DNA from 3 places in the Peribacillus sp. P4_D6 genome. Region 2 is predicted to be linked to each of the others. Evidence: riboswitches for the same ligand, from Rfam matches in the RefSeq annotation. Region 2 holds a riboswitch; each other region holds the start of a gene.
The links. Region 2 has a riboswitch for cyclic di-AMP ahead of AC1DVB_RS21945 (APC family permease). Riboswitches for the same ligand answer to the same signal wherever they lie in the genome.
Positions count from the first base shown of each region.

Region 1: linked by a shared signal. The riboswitch ahead of AC1DVB_RS02910 (APC family permease) and the one ahead of AC1DVB_RS21945 (APC family permease) in region 2 are both predicted to bind cyclic di-AMP.
Region 3: linked by a shared signal. The riboswitch ahead of AC1DVB_RS11750 (TrkH family potassium uptake protein) and the one ahead of AC1DVB_RS21945 (APC family permease) in region 2 are both predicted to bind cyclic di-AMP.

Region 1 covers NZ_JBFUIQ010000003.1:109,101-119,378, forward strand. The annotation lists gene AC1DVB_RS02870 (amino acid permease) at 110-1,441, opposite strand; gene AC1DVB_RS02875 (hypothetical protein) at 1,960-2,130, opposite strand; gene AC1DVB_RS02880 (cytochrome P450) at 2,203-3,597, opposite strand; gene AC1DVB_RS02885 (hypothetical protein) at 3,789-3,977, opposite strand; gene galU (UTP--glucose-1-phosphate uridylyltransferase GalU) at 4,188-5,048, opposite strand; gene AC1DVB_RS02895 (DUF6044 family protein) at 5,217-6,881, shown strand; gene AC1DVB_RS02900 (glycosyltransferase family 2 protein) at 6,897-7,919, shown strand; gene AC1DVB_RS02905 (GtrA family protein) at 7,879-8,334, shown strand; cyclic di-AMP (ydaO/yuaA leader) riboswitch at 8,686-8,831, shown strand; gene AC1DVB_RS02910 (APC family permease) at 8,970-10,278, shown strand, end outside.
Region 2 covers NZ_JBFUIQ010000118.1:6,879-11,227, reverse strand. The annotation lists partial or broken gene AC1DVB_RS21955 (IS110 family RNA-guided transposase) at 1-120, shown strand, start outside; gene AC1DVB_RS21950 (hypothetical protein) at 126-404, shown strand; gene AC1DVB_RS21945 (APC family permease) at 571-2,397, opposite strand; cyclic di-AMP (ydaO/yuaA leader) riboswitch at 2,558-2,701, opposite strand; gene AC1DVB_RS21940 (multicopper oxidase domain-containing protein) at 3,756-4,349, shown strand, end outside.
Region 3 covers NZ_JBFUIQ010000029.1:32,045-38,392, reverse strand. The annotation lists gene AC1DVB_RS11755 (potassium channel family protein) at 402-1,058, opposite strand; gene AC1DVB_RS11750 (TrkH family potassium uptake protein) at 1,083-2,375, opposite strand; cyclic di-AMP (ydaO/yuaA leader) riboswitch at 2,797-2,945, opposite strand; gene AC1DVB_RS11745 (hypothetical protein) at 3,247-3,432, shown strand; gene AC1DVB_RS11740 (cation:proton antiporter) at 4,084-5,265, opposite strand; gene AC1DVB_RS11735 (Na-translocating system protein MpsC family protein) at 6,197-6,348, opposite strand, start outside.

The DNA of each region.
Region 1 (10,278 bases), on a different contig from region 2:
AATCGACGTCCAATCTGTACTGACACTAAAAAGACTGAAGGCAAACCCGATTTTCATCGAGTTTGCTTTCAGTCTGAAATCCCTAATAAAATTCAGGGGGATAATATTTCTATTTTTTTTGTTTGACAATAAATGAGAGAAGGATGAATATCACTAACGTGACAAGACATACTGTAGTCCCGATGAAGTTTTGCTTATTAAAGAGAAATGCCAAAAAGATAATGCTTAAAGCCGTGATGGCTAATATAGTTGTATATGGATACCATTTTACCCGGAATCCTGGTTTGCCAGTGTATTGCTTACGCAGTTTCAATTGCGCGGAACAAATACTGATCCACAATAATAAAACCGTGAATCCAGGAATGGCCATAAGGTAGCTTAAAATCAGGTCGGGATACAAATAGGATAAAAACACACCAGCCAATATGCATAATGTAGTTAAAAATATACCATTAAGCGGAATACCCTTTTTCGTTGTATTTAAAAATGCCTTGGGCGCTTCCCTGTTCTGGGAAAGAGTGAACAGTGTTCTTGAGGTAGCGTATATACCTGAATTTGCAGCTGATAAGACAGCGGTTAACAGAACGAAATTCATGATATCGGCGGCTCCGGGAAGACCAGATAAGCCGAAAACCTGAACGAAAGGACTTACTTCGGTGCTTACTTGATTCCAAGGTATTACTCCGCAAATGATAAGTATCGGCAAGACATAGAAAAGAATCACCCGCCATACTGTTCCTTTTATGATTTTTGGTATGACTCGCTGACTATCTTTTGTTTCCGTGACGGCTACACCAATTAATTCTGCACCCCCATATGAAAACATGACCACTAAAAGTGCACTTAACATTCCGTCAATTCCTTTGGGAAAAAAACCGCCATGTTCCGTGTAATTTGAAAATGAAGCCGAACTAGGAAAGAGTCCTAGCATGATCAAAGCTCCTAAAATGATAAAAGCAATTAAGGTTATTATTTTAATTCCTGCGAACCAAAATTCGAGTTCTCCATAGTATTTTACTTGAAACAAATTAATTCCTATTATTACTGAAGCGCAAAGTATGCTTAACAGCCATAATGGTACTGTAGGAAACCAATATTGTAGAAAACTGCCGGCTGCAACTATTTCTACAATGATTACGATAATCCAATTGAAACAATAGAGCCATCCGACAATGAAGGATAGTTGAAACCCAAAAGCTTTATTAATGAGATGTTGGACGTTCATATTAGGAAAAGCGGTTGCCATCTCCCCTAGTGCGGCCATTACAATGAATAACAATAGCCCCCCTATTAAATAGGCTATTACAACACTTGGGCCTGCCATATTTAATGTATCGGAACTCCCCTTAAAAATCCCCGTTCCTATCATTCCGGCTAAAGCAATGAACTGGACATGCCTCGGCAATAGGCCCTTTTTTAGATCTTGATGAGTCTTCTCCATTATATTCATGCCTTTCTTTCACAATTTTAATAAAATAGCCTATCAGTAAAACATAAAAGTTTCTTCTACTATTGAACGCTTTCACGTACTAAAGTACTATATTAATATATCATGAATGGGAAAAAAGTCAATTTAGGCCGGTGAAGGGGAATGGATTTCCAACCGGCGAAAAAGGTTATCTGAAAATATTGGATTTTATGAAATGAATCAAAGCAAAAAACTGCTAGGTGATTTTTTAGGGATGAATTAACAATTCTTCATTCTTTAAAATACATATTGAAAAGAGAGAAATATAATCCTGTTTAATTGCAATATTACTGTCATTTGTTTCGTAGTAAATAAGTTGATGGAACCAGTTTCTGTCCTTAATAGTCGAAGTCGCTTAGTTTTCCTATCAGGTTTGTCGCAGCCAGCATTTGGGGGCTGCGGGGGCCAGGGTTATGGAACATACTGCAGAATTACAAAAAACCGACCTTTCAAGGTCGGTTTTTCTTTAATAATAGGTACGAAGCGGGAAACTATCCGTTCTCATTTGAAAAGGGGAGCGGCGCCTGTAGGTACTCGGTTTCTTGTTTCGGTTCAATTTCGCTTAAAAATTGCAGATAACCGGTATATACCTGTGAGGCCATTCCTAAATAGTGCAATTCAGTGTGGATGATTCCCTTTCGTGGTGAATGGAGCAAATACATTTTTTCATCCCTCCTTTTATAAGGGTAGGCCAGTTAGTACAACGATATTTATTAGGGAAAAAACCCCTATTACTAAAAATTGGATGCACCAGGTTCAAAGGCTTCTGCAGCTCTTTCTTCTAACACCATGCGCAGTCCATTCTTGGGTCTGAGTGTAAGGGAGGGAAGGGGAGTTACATCATGATGGTCAGGTGCAAGCTTTATCCTATATCGCTTTGCAATGCAGGCCAGTACAAACACCGCTTCCATCATGGCAAAGTGATTGCCAATACAAACCCGCGGCCCTCCGCCAAATGGAAAGTAAGCGAACGCAGGCAGGCTTTTCATAAAGTTATTTTCAAATCGCTCAGGGATAAATGATTCCGGTTGATCAAAATACTCTGGATTATGCTGCATCACATAAGAACTTATTAGTATCATATCGCCTTTTTTAAAGCGATATCCTCCTATTGTGACATCCTCCGTCACATCACGGGATAAGATATACAGTGGCGGGTAAAAGCGAAGTGTTTCATGAATGATATTTTGAGTGTATTGTAATTTCATGAAATCTTCAGGCTTGGGTGTCCGTTGACCGATTATGCTATTGACTTCATTGAAAAGCTTGACTTGAATTTCCGGATGCTTCGAAATTGCATACAGTGCCCAGGAAAGAGCATTTGCTGTCGTTTCATGACCGGCAAGAAAAATAGTCATTAATTCATCACGGACCTGATGGCTTGACATGCCTAACCCGTCGTCGGCATCACGGGCGTCCATCAAGATCCCTAGCATGTCTTCATGTTTTACTGTATCGTTCTTCCGTTTTTCAATAATGCCGTAAATCACTTTATCAAGCCTTTGTATCGCCTTTTTATATTCACGGTTGATTTTAGTCGGTACCCATAATGGCATACGGAAAATCTTTCTCATCCTTTTGACTGTTATTCTCAATGCAGTTTCCAGAGGTTTCCCAACGATTTCATATCCATCCTTGAATTCCATGCTGAACATGGTCTTGCTGATTATCCCGAGAGTGATGTTCATCATATCCTTCGTTATACTCCGTTCATCATCATGTTGCCAAGTTGATATATAATCCATTGTGGTATCAATCATATCCTTGGCATATTGGCTAATATGAGTCTTTTTGAAAGAGGGTTGGATAAGCCTTCTCTGTCGCATATGAAAGTCTTTTTCGCTTGTAAGCAGACCTTCACCGATAAGCAGTTTTAAAAGATTGAAGTCCCTGGATTTGACGAAAGATTGTTGTTTTGTTACAAGTATTTGTTTGATTAAATCAGGGTTTAAAACGTGATAAACAGTTTGGAATGGTCCTAAACGGAATTTAGCAACTTCCCCATATTCCTTGGACAATCGGGTCAGGAACCCAATGGGATCTGTTTGGAACTCTTTTGTATGTCCGGAAACCAGCCTTCCTTTTGGAACCATTTGAGAAGTGCGGAAGACATCATCAGCGTGGCTCAATGAAGTTTTTCCCCTTTCTTTAAAATACTTACATGTAATCATTGTATGAGGATAAGCTAAATTGGTTTGGACAAGTCGTTAAAGAAAGGGCTGATAATTCTATTGAAGAAAAAAGTTACAGCGAAAAAACCCTGGATGAATATAGCCAGAGTTTTTCATGAGAGCTTTAGATTAATGAAGGGGGATTCAATTCAACTTCTTTCATCATCGCCCCTATGTTGGAAACGATCATTTTTTTCATTGATGGGCCCGCCAAATTGTGCATTGATCTCCTTAACCACTTTTTCTAAAAATTCATCAGATATTATTGGATTATTTGCTTTATTGTGCATGTGTTTCTCTACAATCCTTTCTGGATATGGTGTGTTTGGAACAATCATGATATGTTATCAACATAACCTCACTTATAGAAAACTATTCTTTCTCTGTTCAACTTTTTCTGCTGTAACATTTTACGGAAGCATAAACAGTTATATTTTACTTAGAGGATTATGGTAAGTGGATCATTTTACAACCAAAGGGGTCAATCCGATGTGGAAATGGCCCAATCACCTCTTTTTGGTAATTGGGCATGGTCTATATTAACTTCATTAAGGAAACAACTGCCTTAAATATTTTATTAGCTGATCACGAAGTTCAGGTCGTTTCATGGCGAAATCTATTGAAGCTTGAAGGAAGCCGAATTTATCGCCGACGTCATAACGATTTCCCTCGATGATATACGAATATAATGGTTCCTTTTCTAACAAAAGGTCTAAAGCTTCAGTAAGCTGGATCTCCCCCTTACGATCAGGCTGTACGTTTTCAAGGATTTCAAAAATCGCAGGTGATAAAATATATCGGCCAATTATCGCCTGTGTTGATGGTGCATCCTCCACTTTTGGCTTTTCCACCAAGTTTCTTACCAGAAATAAATCCTCATATCGTTCTTGGAAGTTTACGATCCCATACTTGGAGACATCGGCTGGTGATACTTCCTTACATCCGATAATGCTCGCTCGAACCTTGTTATACCGTTCCATTAACTGCTTCAAGGCTGGAACCTGGCTATCCACGATATCATCCCCTAACAGGACGGCAAAAGGTTCGTCTCCGATAAAAGTTTTGGCACATAAAACTGCATGACCCAGACCTAAAGGTTCCTTTTGCCTTACATAGTGGATATCGACCATGTTGGAAATGTTCTCCACAATCTTAAGCAGATCATTTTGACCTTTCATTTGCAGAAGCATTTCAAGCTCAATCGATTTATCGAAATGATCTTCGATGGCACGTTTGTTTTTACCCGTAACGATGATAATATCCGTAATCCCTGATTGTACCGCTTCTTCGATAATATATTGAATGGTCGGCTTATCGACAATCGGCAGCATTTCCTTTGGTTGAGCTTTCGTAGCAGGCAAAAATCGTGTTCCTAAACCGGCTGCTGGAATCACCGCTTTCCTTATCATAGCCCAGCCCCTTTTTAAGGTTCTTTTATATGCTTATTGCATTTTATGTGGTCATTGGTTGACCTATATCAAAATAGGTTAAAATAAATCCCTTAAAAAGAATAGATTTACCTCCGAAGCCAAATATTATGGATATATGAATTTAATCAAGAGGTGGATATTTTGCCAATTGAAAATAAAGAGAGAAAACAAATCCTTTTTGCCTTACTCGTCATTGTTTTATATCTTTCGCCCTTAATCATCCTTGGAGAAAATGCGCATATTCGCGTACATGATAATTTGGATTCCAACCTTGCCTGGTATAAAGTCCTTTCAGAAAGCGGTGAGTTATTCGGTGCAATTGACGCCAGAATTCCTCAGATTATGAATGGGCTGCCCCGTAATGCTTTTGGCAGTGAGTTCAGTATTATCGTGTGGCTTCATGCTCTTTTTCCGACAATGGTCGCATATGCAATAAGCCAGGCATTAACAAGGTTTATTGCATTCTTTGGTATGTATATCTTATTGAAGGAACATTTGGTTACAGGAAGACAATCAGGTTGGATTAGGGTTGGAACATCCTTAGCCTTTGCCCTTACCCCATTTTGGCCATCGGGAATGCTCAGTACACTTGGGATGCCTTTAGCCCTTTGGGCTTTTTTGAATATCCGCAGCAAGGATCATTCTTGGAAGAATTATTTGGTCCTTACACTTTTACCGCTTTATTCAAGCATCGTGCTTGGCTTTTTCTTTTTCCTTGTTGCAATGGGCTTTCTTTGGCTAACGGATGTAATCAGGGGAAAAGGATGGAATATAACGTTTCTTCTTTCAATCGTTTATATGACCGTCATTTTTGGTTTGGTGGAGTATCGTTTGGTCGCTTCATTCATTTTTGATTCGGAGCCAAACAGTAGAGATGAATATTTTCACGCAAGGCTGCCGCTCGATTGGGTCATTAAGCTTACTTTCAAAAATTTCGTTCTTGGACATACGCATGTCATGACTGTACATGCGCTTATCATCCTGCCGATTACAGTCTTTGCCCTTTATATTATTCTGACCAAAAAATTGTGGAGACAGGAAAAGGTATATGTTTTTTTATTCGGCTTGAATTTTATGCTCTCAGCGTGGTACGCATTTTGGTTTTATAAAGGCTGGCTTCCTTTAACGGAAAGGTTTCACACCCTGGATACTTTTAACTTTGCCAGATTTCACTTTTTAAGGCCGATGATCATTTACTTGGGGTTTGCCCTTGCGATAAAAATCATTTGGGAATACAGCGACTATGCTAAGAAAACCCTTTCCATTTTCATCGCCGTTCAAATACTGATTTTAATCGGTTTCAATGAGGAAATCAGCCACAATAAAAAGCCAACTTTTAAAGAGTTCTATTCAGAAAGCCTTTTTCAGGAAATAAAAGATCATATTGACCGTCCACAAGAAGAATATCGTGTTGCCAGCATTGGGCTGCATCCCGCAATCGCTCAATATAATGGATTTTACACGCTCGATAGCTATAACAATTTTTATCCGCTTTCTTACAAACATCAATTTCGTCAAATAATTGAAAACGAATTGGCTAAGAATAAAAACATCAGAATCTATTTTGATGAATGGGGAGGACGTTGTTACCTATTTACCGATGAGCTTGGGAAGCATTATATGTTCAAGAAAGGCTCGAAGAAAGAGCTGGAAAATTTGGACCTCAACATGGATGCGTTTAAAGGATTAGGCGGAACGTATATATTTTCTGCCATCCCAATCAACAACGCGAAGGAAAACGGATTGGTGCTGGATAGGGTTTTCACGAAAAAAGGAAGCGTATGGAAAATTCATTTATACAGAGTCATGTGAAAAGGGGGGTATAGAATGAATTCACCGATTGTAACGATTGTTGTACCTTGTTATAACGAAGAAAGCGTTTTGCAGGAAACCATTTCCCAGCTTTGTGGATTGATGAGGGGGTTGGTCGATGAAAACGTTGTTTCCGGTCAAAGTAAAATTTTGTTTGTCGATGATGGGAGCAAGGATCAAACTTGGAGGATCATTTACAAAGAAACGATTAATAATGAATATGTTCGCGGGCTAAAGCTTTCCCGGAATGCTGGACATCAAAATGCACTTCTGGCTGGGTTGTTTACAGCCAAGGAAGCCTCAGATTGTGTGATTTCCATTGATGCAGATTTACAGGATGATATTCAAGTCATCCCGGAATTCATTCGAAAATTCAATGAAGGATGTGAAATCGTATATGGTGTCCGCCAGAAAAGGGACCTTGATTCATTCTTTAAACGAACATCTGCAACAGGTTTTTATAAATTAATGAACAAGATGGGGGTTAACCTTGTCTATAATCATGCCGATTTCCGGCTAATGAGCAAAAGGGCGATCATGGAGTTGGAACGCTTTGATGAAACGAATCTTTTTTTACGGGGGATTGTACCGCTCATTGGGTTTAAGACGGACTCTGTTTATTATGACCGTAAAGAAAGATTGGCTGGGGAAACGAAATATCCATTTAAGAAGATGGTTGCTTTTGCACTTGATGGCATTACTTCCTTTTCAGTTACACCGATCCGGCTTGTATTATGGCTAGGATGTCTTTCCTTTTTCATTAGCTTACTCTTTGGGTCTTACTTTTTATGGTTGAAATTTTATGGGCAGACCGAAACTGGCTGGACCTCATTGATCACCTCCATATGGTTGATCGGTGGACTACAGTTGATTGCTGTCGGGTTGATTGGGGAGTATATCGGAAAAATCTATAATGAATCCAAACGCCGGCCTAAATATATTGTTGATCTTGATCTATTTAATCCGCTCGATTTTAAAAAACGGGAGCAATTAGAAAATGAACGGAACAGTATTGAAAAACTATCTAAAACAAACTAACTCCTTTATCCGCTTTTTATTGGTTGGAATAGTCAATACAGCGGTTGGACTTTCCATCATGCTTTTTCTCATGAATGCTCTTGAATTATCTTACTGGATCTCCACCTTTATCGGCAATGGTACGGGAGCTGTAACGAGTTTTCTCTTGAACAGGACTTTTACCTTTAAAAGCGATATAGAATGGCGGCGAGGAGTTGCCCGTTTCTTTTGCGTCATCCTGATTTGTTATTCCGCCGCTTATTCTATAGGACAAGCCATTGCAGAATCACTGGAAGGAACCGTTCATTTATCCATACAACAAAATTTGGCTGTTCTGATAGGAACAATCTTTTATACAGTGCTTAACTATCTTGGCCAGAAATACTTTGTCTTTAAAAAAAGCAATTTGAGGCCAATTCAAGAAGGAAGGAACTAATTAGCGTAGATGAGTGGAATAATGCCCCCGAATGGACGGGAATTAAAAACGGAATCGGAAAGCGAAATTCTGATTTTATGACTATCCAAGCTGGGGCAGATCTGTTTTACTTGATCCATCACGTTACTTCATTTTTCCTTTTGGGGAATCTATCTTTTGTTCATTGTCTTCTTGAATATCTTCCTTTTAGACAGTTACTTTCCTCCTTTCCTACCTTCGATTCATGTGTTTGCATGACTTTTGTTATATAAGTCAAGAATAAAACCTCGCTTATAAATAATAATTCTATTTCTGTGCAAAATTTTCATTTACTTTTCCATTTCACGGGAGTATGATAATCAACAGTTTCATATTTCTAAATCGCTTAAACCTTATGGTGCGGGGGACCCGTTATTGGGATTGTTTTTACAATCCAAGGGGTGAATCCTTTAAAAGGTAGGGCTACTCTTAGGTCCGAATCCGACAGCTAACCTCGTAAGCGTTATATGAGAAGGAAGGTGGAGCTTGTTAGACAAAAAAATTGATGTCTACAGGTCTATTTAGCTATGACTTGTAGGCATTTTTGTGTTTCGTCTCGTTTTTTTGCTACAGCTGGGAAACATAAACTTATAAATTAAACTGGTGGTGAATTCTTGATGTTATCTTCTATAAAGAGGTTCTTGATCGGGAGACCTTTAAAATCAAATGCACTTGGTGAACAAAAGCTTAACAAAACAAAGGCGTTGGCGATATTATCTTCAGATGCATTGTCTTCGGTTGCATATGGGCCGGAGCAAATATTGATTGTCCTGATCACGGTCGGTGCTGCGGCATTCTGGTATTCAATCCCTATCGCGATTGGAGTATTGATCCTGTTAACCGCTTTGATTTTGTCCTACAGACAAATCATTTTCGCTTATCCACATGGCGGGGGAGCCTATGTGGTTTCAAAAAACAATTTAGGTGTCAATCCAGGGTTGATAGCTGGAGGATCCTTATTGGTCGATTATATATTAACTGTCGCGGTAAGTGTTTCCGCTGGTACGGATGCCATCACGTCCGCTTTTCCCGGCCTGCATGATTATAATGTCCTCATAGCCATTATTTTTGTCATCCTACTTACTATCTTGAACCTTAGGGGGGTTACGGAATCGGCATCTGTCTTGGCCTATCCGGTGTACCTATTCGTTTTAGCCTTGTTCATCTTGATTGGGGTTGGAATTTACAAGATTCTGACGGGAGGAGTCTCACCGGAATTGCATGCATCAATCGGGACTCCGGTAGCAGGCATCAGTTTATTTATACTGCTAAGAGCATTTGCATCAGGAAGCTCCGCATTGACAGGAGTCGAAGCGATTTCAAATGCAATCCCGAACTTTAAAGATCCAGCACCGAATAATGCTGCGAAAACATTAATAGCGATGGGTTCCTTACTAGCTGTTTTGTTTTCGGGAATCGTATACTTAGCCTATTATTTAAGCATTGTTCCTAGCGCAGAGGTAACGGTCGTCTCCCAGATTGCTGAAGAGATCTTTGGACGGAATTTCATGTATTTCTTCATTCAAGGTACAACTGCATTGATCTTGATACTTGCGGCAAATACTGGATATTCGGCTTTCCCTTTGCTTGCGGTAAATCTGGCGAAGGATAAATTCATACCAAGGGCGTTTACGATCAGAGGGGACCGTTTAGGGTATTCCAATGGAATTATCATACTTGGACTTGCATCCATCATCTTGATAGTCGCAGTTGAAGGACATACGGAAAATCTCATTCCGCTTTATGCGGTTGGTGTATTCATCCCATTTACGTTATCCCAGACTGGGATGATTGTTAAATGGATTCGCGAAAAGCCAAAAGGCTGGATGATGAAATTAACCATTAATTCAATTGGTGCCATAATTAGCTTTATCGTCACGATGATATTCTTTTTAACCAAATTTATTCAGGTTTGGCCTGTTTTGA
Region 2 (4,349 bases):
GATATGTCCGTATTTAAGTCAGCTAAACATCTTGCCTCTTGGGCTGGTGTGAGTCCTGGAAATTACGAAAGTGCTGGTAAAAAAAAACGAGTAAAACCACACAAGGAAATAAAGCTTTAAAAACGATGGCCGTAGAATGTGTATTAGCGACATCAAGGCAAAATAATCGAATTGCTTCACATCGAAAAAGGATTACCAAACGGCAAGGAAAAATGAAGGGACGAATCGCTTCTGCCCATTTACTATTAACGATTACTTACAACATCTTAAAAACAGGAGAACCTTATCAAGAACTAGGCTCAAATTACCTTGAAGAAAAACAAAATAACAAAGAATTAAAAATGATCGAATACCTAAAAAAGAAAGGCTATACAATCGCTCCATCTGAACAACAAACTGCATAACCAGTTAAATAACGACATAGTACATTTACCCCCATCAAAAAAAAATGAGAATATGGAGGGTTTATTTTAGCATGGCTTTTTTACTATTGTGTTTTCATACAAAAAAGAGCTGCATAACAGCTCTGATAATTACCTATAGCATTAAGAAGTACATCAATTCAAGTCCTTATTTTTTCAAATGATATGGTACAGTTGTTACTACCACGTCTCGTCGAAACAGTAAGAAGGCTCGAATAAGAAAACTTGATTGATTGTGAAGAATATTGTGCCAGCCTTTTTTGGGAATAAATTGTGGAATGACAACAGTTACCTGATAATTCCCTTCCCTTGCTTTATTCTCTACAGTATCAACAAATTTGGTAAGTGGGTTGATGATACTTCTATAATGAGAGTGCAGTGTCACCAGTCTTACTTCAGGTTGCCATTTCTTCCATTTTTCTTCAAATTTCTTCTCGTCTTCTCTTTCAAATGCAACATACACTGCAATAATTTGTTGAGGAGAAAGCGATTTAGCATAATTTAAGGTATTTTCTACAACATGAGTCATACCAGCAACAGGCACTATCATAACATTACCTTCAATGGCCACAGATGGTTCACAAGTTGTAAGCCTAAGTTGGTCTCCAACTGCTTCATAATGCTTTTTAATTCGATGGAAGATAAGGACAATGATAGGTAGAAAAATTAGGATTGACCAAACCTGAGAGAATTTTGTTAAAAAGAACATCATTGTGACCGTGAAACTAATAACAGCACCAATCGTATTAACTATTAGTTTTGGAAGCCAACGCTGAGGTTTCTCACGAATCCATTTAACCATCATTCCTGTTTGGGACAATGTAAATGGAATAAAAACTCCAACTGCATAAAGCGGGATTAGATGCTCTGTTTCTGCCTGAAAAGCAACAATTAAAATTATTGAAGCAATACCAAGGATGATGATGCCATTTGAATATCCTAATCGGTCTCCTCTAACTAGAAACATCCTTGGAATATACTTATCCTTTGCAAGATTCACTGCCAACAACGGGAAAGCCGAATAACCAGTATTCGCAGCAAGGATTAATATCAATGCTGTAGTTCCTTGAATAAAGAAGTACATGAAATTCCGCCCGAAAGTTTCTTCGGCAATTTGGGAAACAACGGTTACCTCTCCACTTGGAGAAATGCCATAATAATAGGCTAAAAATACGATTCCTGAAAACAGTATGGCAAGCAAGGCTCCCATTGCCATTAATGTTTTAGCAGCATTATTTGGAGCTGGGTCTTTAAAGTTAGGAATAGCATTCGATATGGCTTCAACCCCTGTTAAAGCGGAACTTCCTGAAGCAAACGCCCTTAAAAGAATAAACAAACTGATTCCCGCCACAGGTGTACCTATTGGGGTGTGTAATTCAGGCGAAACTCCTCCAGTTAGAATATTATAAATACCCACACCAATTAATATAAACAACGCTATAACGAATAAGTAAACGGGGTAGGCTAATATTGAAGCAGACTCCGTTACTCCTCTTAAATTCAAAATTGTAATAAAAATGACAAATACAATGGCAATTTCCACATTATAGTTATGTAAAGTGGGAAAGGCAGATGTTAAAGCATCGGTCCCAGCAGACACACTTACAGCAACAGTTAGTATGTAGTCTACCAATAGGGATCCTCCAGCTATTAAGCCTGGATTTACACCTAAATTGCTCTTTGAAACCACATACGCCCCACCGCCATGAGGATAAGCAAAGATGATTTGCCTATAAGATAATATGAGAGCTGTTAAAAGAACTAATACACCTACTGCGATAGGAATTGAATACCAAAATGCTGCTGCACCTACCGTAATCAATACTATCAAAATTTGTTCAGGACCATATGCCACTGATGATAGAGCATCAGAAGAAAGGATTGCTAATGCTTTCGTTTTGTTAAGTTTTTGTTCTCCTAATTCATTGGATTTCAAAGGTCGTCCAATTAAAAGCCTTTTTATGAATGGAATCATTAATCACGCACCGCCTAATATATCTATTGGTTAATTTTTACCCTTATCAATAGTAATTACTCAAAAAAGAAATAATTTTACATGCATAAAAAAAGTGCCTACAAGTCATATTTAATAGACCTGGAGGCACATCACTTTTCGTGTGTCACAAGCTCCACCTTCCTTCTCAATTTAACGCTTACGAGGTTAGCTGTCGGATTCGGACCTTTGAGTAGCCCTACCTTAAAAGGATTCACCCCTTGGGTTAAGTAACAACCCGCAAAAATGGTTCCCCCGTACCTAATGATTTCAGCGATTTAGAAATTTGAAACCTTGATTATAATACTCCTGTGTTCAGAAAATGTAAATGAATTTTTGTAAAGATTAAAACCGAGGAAAACGGAAATGTCAGTAGTACATATTAGTTAATGCTTTAGTATTTTTGATTACTAACACGGAAGGAGGATTTACATGTTCAAAGAAAATAATCCTTATTATCTGATGAATTATTAGATGAGTTAGCTAAAGACATTAACCAGCAATATGGGGGTCCCACAAAAGAACAAATTGCGGAACCCATAAACAATGATTAGAATATAAGTCCACAAGAAAGTACCCTTTGATATTGAACTCATACCATTGTGTTTATTGGTCTCACATTTTCATTAAACTTCCCCGTTAGCCATCCATGAAGCGTAAAAATTAGCGTTTCACCACAGAGAATGAAAATTGGTTTCTAGGTCGATAATGTTTTAATGGCTGGCAAAGAAGGTCGTTGAACTATGGTGCCTTTGAGCTCCTCCGTTAGTCTGACTCCGACGACACAACGGTGTACCACCGACTGTCGCGCCCTTTATGGGTAGTACTCATGGGAGATTAATCCTTTTTTGGTCGTCGCGCTAGCCTCTACTTAATTTGTTATAATTGAAGGTTTTTGTTTACGATTTACCTAACTCAATCTGATCACTCATAAGGCTCAGCCTTTTTAAAAAAAAGTAATTTTCTGGGTCTATTTTTGTATGCTCTTTTTTGGTTTTAAGAATATTTTAATTTTCATGGGAGTTCGGAGAAAAAGGCTGCCGAAGCAACCAACCAATTATTGAAGTACAAGTCCTCTTTTTCTATTTGTGATTATGTAAAAGTTTATTCTCATAAACAATAGGGACTAGATCCATTCCCACCCTTTTTGCAGCAATATATCTTCTGTAACCGTCCGGATGGATCTTAGTTCATCCACCTTTTCAGATCCATACTTGCTTATCATCGTATACGAAGTATTCTGAAAAAAAAGAGTTGACATAAAACTTGTATCTACCTTAAAGTATAGCTAATACAACAAAAAGTTTACTTAAGGAAACTTTTTAGGAGGGGGTCAAGTAATGACTGATGAGAAAAAGGTTTCCCGCAGAGATATTTTAAAGATGGGGACTGCAGGTGCGTTTGGAGTAGCTGGATCTTATTACTTAAATAAAATGGCACAATTTCCAACTATGGCTCAGGCATCCAATAATTCGTCTCACAAGAATGGCAATCATTCCAATCATGCAAATATGAGTGATAAAACAAAAACCACAGGTTATAAAATGGCAGAACGGCTCCTTACTGAGTTTGATTATGGAAACGTTACCAAGCTGCCCAACGGTCAAACACTCCGGGAATATGAAGTCGTGGCAATTGATAAGGAAATCGAAATTGCCAAAGGAATTAAATTTCCAGGCTGGACTTATAATGGAACAATTCCAGGACCTTCTTTTCGTTGTACCGAGGGGGACCTTTTGCGGTTTCACTTTATTAATCAGGGCAGCCACCCCCACTCTATTCATTTTCACGGAATTCATCCTCCAGAGATGGACGGTTTAACTTCTATTTATCCTGGACAGAAATTCACGTACGAATTTGAAGCGAAGCCTTACGGATTACAAATTTACCATTGCCATGTGCTCCCCCTAGCCCGCCATATTCATAAAGGCTTA
Region 3 (6,348 bases), on a different contig from region 2:
AGGGTTTTCCATACCGTTCTTAACAATGTCATTTTTTATAGGGAAATCAGGATGGATAAAAAATATAACCACAAAACAACTCAATTTTGTGGTTATTTAACAATTATTATGGGGGGGGCTTATTTTTTGATTGGATGACCGAGATTAGATCATTTCTCACAAATAATGTATTTGCTGGCTTTACTGGCTTCTACTGCAAAGGATAATCCTATACAGCTGAAGGCATCGGGCCGTTGCAAGCCGATGGGTTTACGGAGCTATCGCCCCGAACCAGACTATATCCTTCTTTCTTTTCTTATCTTAAGCCGAAACTTTTCTGAGTAAGTGTTTAGACAATCAGGATAGCAGGGACCCGTTGTTTCGGATAAAATTCGTAAACGGACGTTTCGACCCCACTAGTATTAATCTATATTTGCAAACAGAGCTAAATCCTCTTTATTTCCAATCATCAGTAGCATATCTCCTTCGTGGATAACATAATCAGGAGATGGAGAGATAATAATCTCACCATTACTAACGATGGCAATAACACTAATATTATATTTTGCACGTAAATCAAGCTCCCTAAGACTTTTTTCTGTCATGCTCAAAGGGATCATGATTTCCTCTATATTGTATTCTTTAGAGAGCTCTATATAATTCAGCATTTTAGGGGATAGGAGTTGATTTGCCACCCGTTCACCCATATCTCTTTCCGGATAGATAACCCAATCAGCGCCTACTTTATTTAACACTTGTCCGTGGTTTTTATTAAGAGCTTTTGCAATAACCTTTTTTATCCCTAATTCCTTTAAGAGCAATGTAGTTAAAATGCTTGATTGCATATCATTTCCGATGGCTACGATGACACAATCGAAATTCCGGATTCCGATAGATTTCAATGTCTCTTCTTCAGTGGTATCCGCTATGACTGCATGGGTAACGCTCAATTCCGCATCCTCAACTCTTTCCTCATTTATATCAATTCCCAAGACCTCTTGTCCTGCTGTATGTAACCTAAGAGCTACGCTCGTTCCGAATCTTCCTAAACCGATAACAGCATATTGTCGTTTAGACATTCATTTACACCCCTTCATTTATTATTAACCAATCATGATTTTGCCTTTTGGATTCCTTAATGGATCTGGTTTGCGCCTCATGGCAATAGCGAAAGCAATAGTCAAAGGCCCCAATCTACCTGCAAACATTGTGAAAATAATGAGTATTCGGCCGATAGGAGATAATTCTGGGGTTAAACCCATTGAAAGGCCAACGGTAGCAAATGCCGAAGTAGCTTCAAATAATATCATTAAGAAATCTCTTCCACTTTCTGTGATGGTCAATAACATGGTAATCGTTAATATTAAAGATAACCCAATTACAGTAACTGTTAATGCTTTAAATATTGTTTCAATAACAATGCGGCGACGAAATAAAACTACATCTTCTTTCCCTTTAATCTGAGACCAAACAGTTCCTATTAGGGTGGCTAATGTAGTGGTTTTAATCCCGCCACCAGTCGACCCAGGAGAAGCACCAACAAACATTAAGAAGATGATAAGCAACAAAGTAGGTTGTGTTAAGTCCGGAATGTTTAATGTATTAGATCCTGCTGTTCTCGGAGTAACAGATTGAAACAATGAAGACAATACTTTTCCAGCGTAGGATAAAGGCTGTAACGTTTTGTCATTTCCATATTCAAATATAAATATTAAAATGGCCCCTCCTATTGTAAGGATTAAGCTAGTTATCAATACAATTTTTGTATGAACGGATAAGCGATGGGTATCATGGTATTCGTATAGTTCATTCATAACGATAAAGCCAATTCCGCCTAATGTTATTAGGGCAGCCACAGTAAGGGTTACGATAGGATCTGCTGCATATGGTGTCAMACTCCTAAACTCTCCCATCAAGTCAAAACCCGCATTATTGAAATTAGATATCGAATGAAAAACGCCATAATAGATTGCTTTACCAATTGGCATATCGAAAGAAAAACGAATAGATAATATAAAGGAACCTAGGATTTCAATGACTGCAGTGAAAATCAAAATCCTTTTTACTAACCTAACTACACCTGCCATAGATAAGTTATTTAAGGATTCTTGCAACAACAATCTGCTTTTTAATGAGATTCTTTTGCCTAATAAGAAGAAGAAAAATGTTGCAAATGTCATAAAGCCTAGGCCACCCACTTGAATGAGTGATAAAATTACTAACTCTCCAAACTTGGTAAATGTCGTTTCCGTATCAACTACGACAAGCCCTGTCACACATGTAGCGGAGGTAGAGGTAAATAAAGCATTTAGAAAAGAAAGACCATTCCCATCTTCAGTGGAGATAGGGAGAGTTAACAAATATGAACCAATAAGTATCAAAGCGGCAAAGCCCATTACAAGAATTTTTGGAGGATCTAAAAATTCTTTTACTTTTTTCAAAATTAATCATCATCCTAACTATAAATAAATTATTATAAGTACGAAGAAATACAACAAACATATTTACATTTAAATGCCCTAATACAAACTACTAGAGACTCTTTGACATTTGGTTAGTATTTCACCTTTGTTTCATTCACATTCACCTTGTAGATAACTCAATAGAACATTACTTAACCTCTTGTAAACAAAAGCAGACACTTTTCCTATGTATACAACAAGTCGGTATTACCCCTTTCCTTGGTAGTAGAAACACGCGTGGTTACATAAATTGATTTATATTTATACGCATAATAAAAAGACCTACGTATACATCAGGTTGCTATTTTGTCACAAAAAAGCACAAAAAAAGCCCACTGAATTTAGGTGGTCTTATGACCTCCTTCGCTTTAGCCGACGAAGTTAGCTGACGGGTAGGATGGCGAAAGAGCTTTTTTCTCATCCCTTCTGCAAATCAAAGCAGAATTAACCCCAAATGACTGGGTCCTCCGTATTCAATTACTTGAAATTAGGCCGATTTATTGTTTATGAAAAGTATCTTACTCCTTCAGGTATTAGTTGTAAACCCAATGTCACTAAAAATTACCTGAAGTTATTTGCTTTTTAAAAATTTATTTTTTAGCGAGTCATACTATTGTTAAGGTTTTGTGAACTTATTAAAATCATATTGACTAAAACTAGTTAAGACTTTATGATAGGTTCGATAAATTTCAGCGTAATTTTTAAGAACGTTTTTAATTATTACTATCTTATAAAAAAGGTCCGTATTTCTTTACATTCTTAATTAATGAGTTTTAATAAATCAAATAAAAAAGGGCAGGGAAATATGGAGAAAAAATCTTATAGATTTGTTATTAACGCTGTCGGTAAGGGTGGACAAACGTACTTAACTCAATGTGAGGATAAACATGCGCTAAAGAAATGGATAGCAAACAATGAGGATAAAATAATAATGAATGAGTTAAAGATAACGGATAAAAAAAAGAATCCATTTTTAAAATTGTTTTTCTAAAAACAAAATATCATCACCTGAATCAAAGGTCTTTCACAGAATGGGAATTTGATTTCCACGAACTGTACAACAATTTCTCCGCAGTCTTTAAACAATCATACGTGAATACCAATGTTTGTTTATGGCAGGATACCTTAAGAAGGTTTTACACTTTGAAACTAATCTTTTTGAACTTTGTTAAAAGTAATATTATGATTTTTTCGGTAGCGATCTATCTTTTAACCCTTAGGGAAAAGGACAGATCCCGAATGGAATGATCCCATGTGGATGTATATCCAAGGAGCTGATCTTCAGCTCCTTGGATACTTTTAACAACGGGCAGGCTAGTGGAAGAGTTACAAAGAAAGAGAGCATAATTATATGCTCTTTTGACTTAACATATAGCCAATTAAGATATTTTTCTAACCACCAACATCATAATTGTAATCAAAATAGGATCAGGATCATTTTCCCAGTAAATCCAGTGCTTAATCCAACTGTACCAAAAGCAGAGAAAGTTTCAAATACAAATCTTGACATGTCAACGATTTCAATAGAAGATAATTTTGGAGTTAATCCAATTGATAGACCCCCGAAACAACATGACCATTTCCTTCCAAATTACTTTAGTTAAACGTTTATTATATATTATCTTTTTATCCAAAAAGATATTTATTTCACGCCAACTAAAGCGACTACTTTTTTGAGTGTCGTTCCCTGAACTAATAGAGAAAATAAAACATTACTGAACGTCATCGCTAATAGCAGCTCTCGCCCTTCAAACTCCGGTGTAACACTTAATATAAGAGCAATAGAAAGAGACCCTTTTAATCCTCCCCAGGCAATTACATGCTTCCAGGAAGTAGGAATGTTTTTATCAAAAGCAAGACTGAAATAAACGGCAACAAACCGAGCCAAGAGTACGATTAGAATACTCCCAATAATCAACCATCCTTTATCTAAAAAATTAATACTACTGACTTCTAACCCTACCAATAAGAAAATGAGTGCATTCGAGAGGAAGGCAACAATTTCCCAAAAGGAATCCATTTTTTCATGTGTCAGGTCAGACATCCCGATATTTTTCCCATATGTCCCGAGGATTAAACCAGCTGTAACCACTGCGATCACACCTGAAACATGAAAATGTTCCCCGAGATCAAAAGCACCATAAAAGAGAACCATGGATAGTCCGATCTCCACCAAATAATTGTCGATTTTGGACGTAATACGGGAAGCAATAAATCCGCATACTCCCCCGATAAGGATACCTCCACATACTACTTTTACGAACTCAATAGAAGCCTCAAAAGTGCCTGTAATACTTAAAAAAGTGGTCACAAGGGCAATTTTAAATAATACAACAGCTACTCCGTCATTCGCTAAACTTTCTCCTTCGACAATAATGGATAACCGTTTATTCAGGCCGAGAGCCTTGAAAATACTAAGGACTGAAACAGGATCTGTGGCAGCCATCAATGCTCCGAAGATTAGTGCTTGTTGTAGAGAAAGGTTTAGTAGAAAGTACATTAGAAAAGAAACGATTAAAAATGTCAAAAATGTTCCAACAAATGATAATAATAGGATAGGTTTCTTACTCCGATTTAGTTCATCAATTGGAAGTTTAAGCGCTGCATCTCCTAATAGAGCTGATAAAAAGATTACAATAACTGTTGTCTGGAAAACAGTATCAGTTGCAGCATAACTCTTGACCTCAGACAAACCGGGAATAGGTAGAATCCCTATTATTAATCCAACAATAACAAGAAATGTAGGATACGGTTGGTTCATTTTTTCTGCTATAAAAACAATCCCTACCGCGATAGCTAGTAAAATGATCCAGTATGTAATCATCCTTATTCTCCCTTTCAATAATGCATGTTATACTCATGAACGGCAGTATAACTTCAATTTATTACTATCATTTACATTATTCAGGATTTGTAGTATAACCTACCTCTTTATTATGTTTTAAACAAATCAAGTTTAGATAATTGTTAATAAGGGACATAAAAAATAAAGTGTTCGGAAAAGTGCACGTCCTGAACTGAATAAATGCATTTTAATTAGGTGGTACTTTTTAAAAAACTATTTTTCAGGGGCATTTTCTTTAGGATTCTTTAATTTATAAATGATAACAAATATTATTATGCACACACCTACCACTACCAAAAGAAACATCCAAGTATTAATAAAATGCGAGTACCTCAGGAATGGAGGATGGATGGCCAAGAAAAGATTGTTACGGGATAGACCCAAAAGTTCCAAATAAAACTTTCTTAATGAACTCCCATGAAAATTAAAAAAGCTCAAAATCCAGAAAAAATCACAACAAAAATAGACCCAGTAAAAACGCTTTTTAAAAAAAGGCTGAGTCTTATGAGTAATCTGATTGAGTTTGGTAAATCGTTAAACAAAAACCTCCAATCCCAGCATATTAAGTAGAGGCTAGCGAGACGACCAAAAAGATTAATCTCCCATGAGGCTACCCATAAAGGGAGCGACAGTCGGTGGTACACCGTGGGTGTCGAAGTCAGACTAACGTATGGGCTGAAAGGCACCATAGTTCAAAGACCTTCTTCGCCAGCTATTAAATATTATGTACTTTGAAACCACATTGTTATTCTCTGTGGTGCAGCACCGATTTTGCGATGCATGTGTGGCTAACGGGGTGTTTAGTTTAACAAGGAAAACCCAATGTAATGAAAAATTTGTATACAATCTATTAATCTAAAATATATATAAATTTAACAAAAAAATGATAATTCATGTAACTTAAACAGTATTATTTGATGGTTTCTAAGTACCTCTCTAAATCTTTATCCATTATAAAAACTTCAATTCTTTCACCTGTTTTAGTGCTAATATCACTATGGGAGGAAAGAACTTTACATCCAGTTTGATCTTCAACTATTTTTTCGTAATCCTTGGTGTACA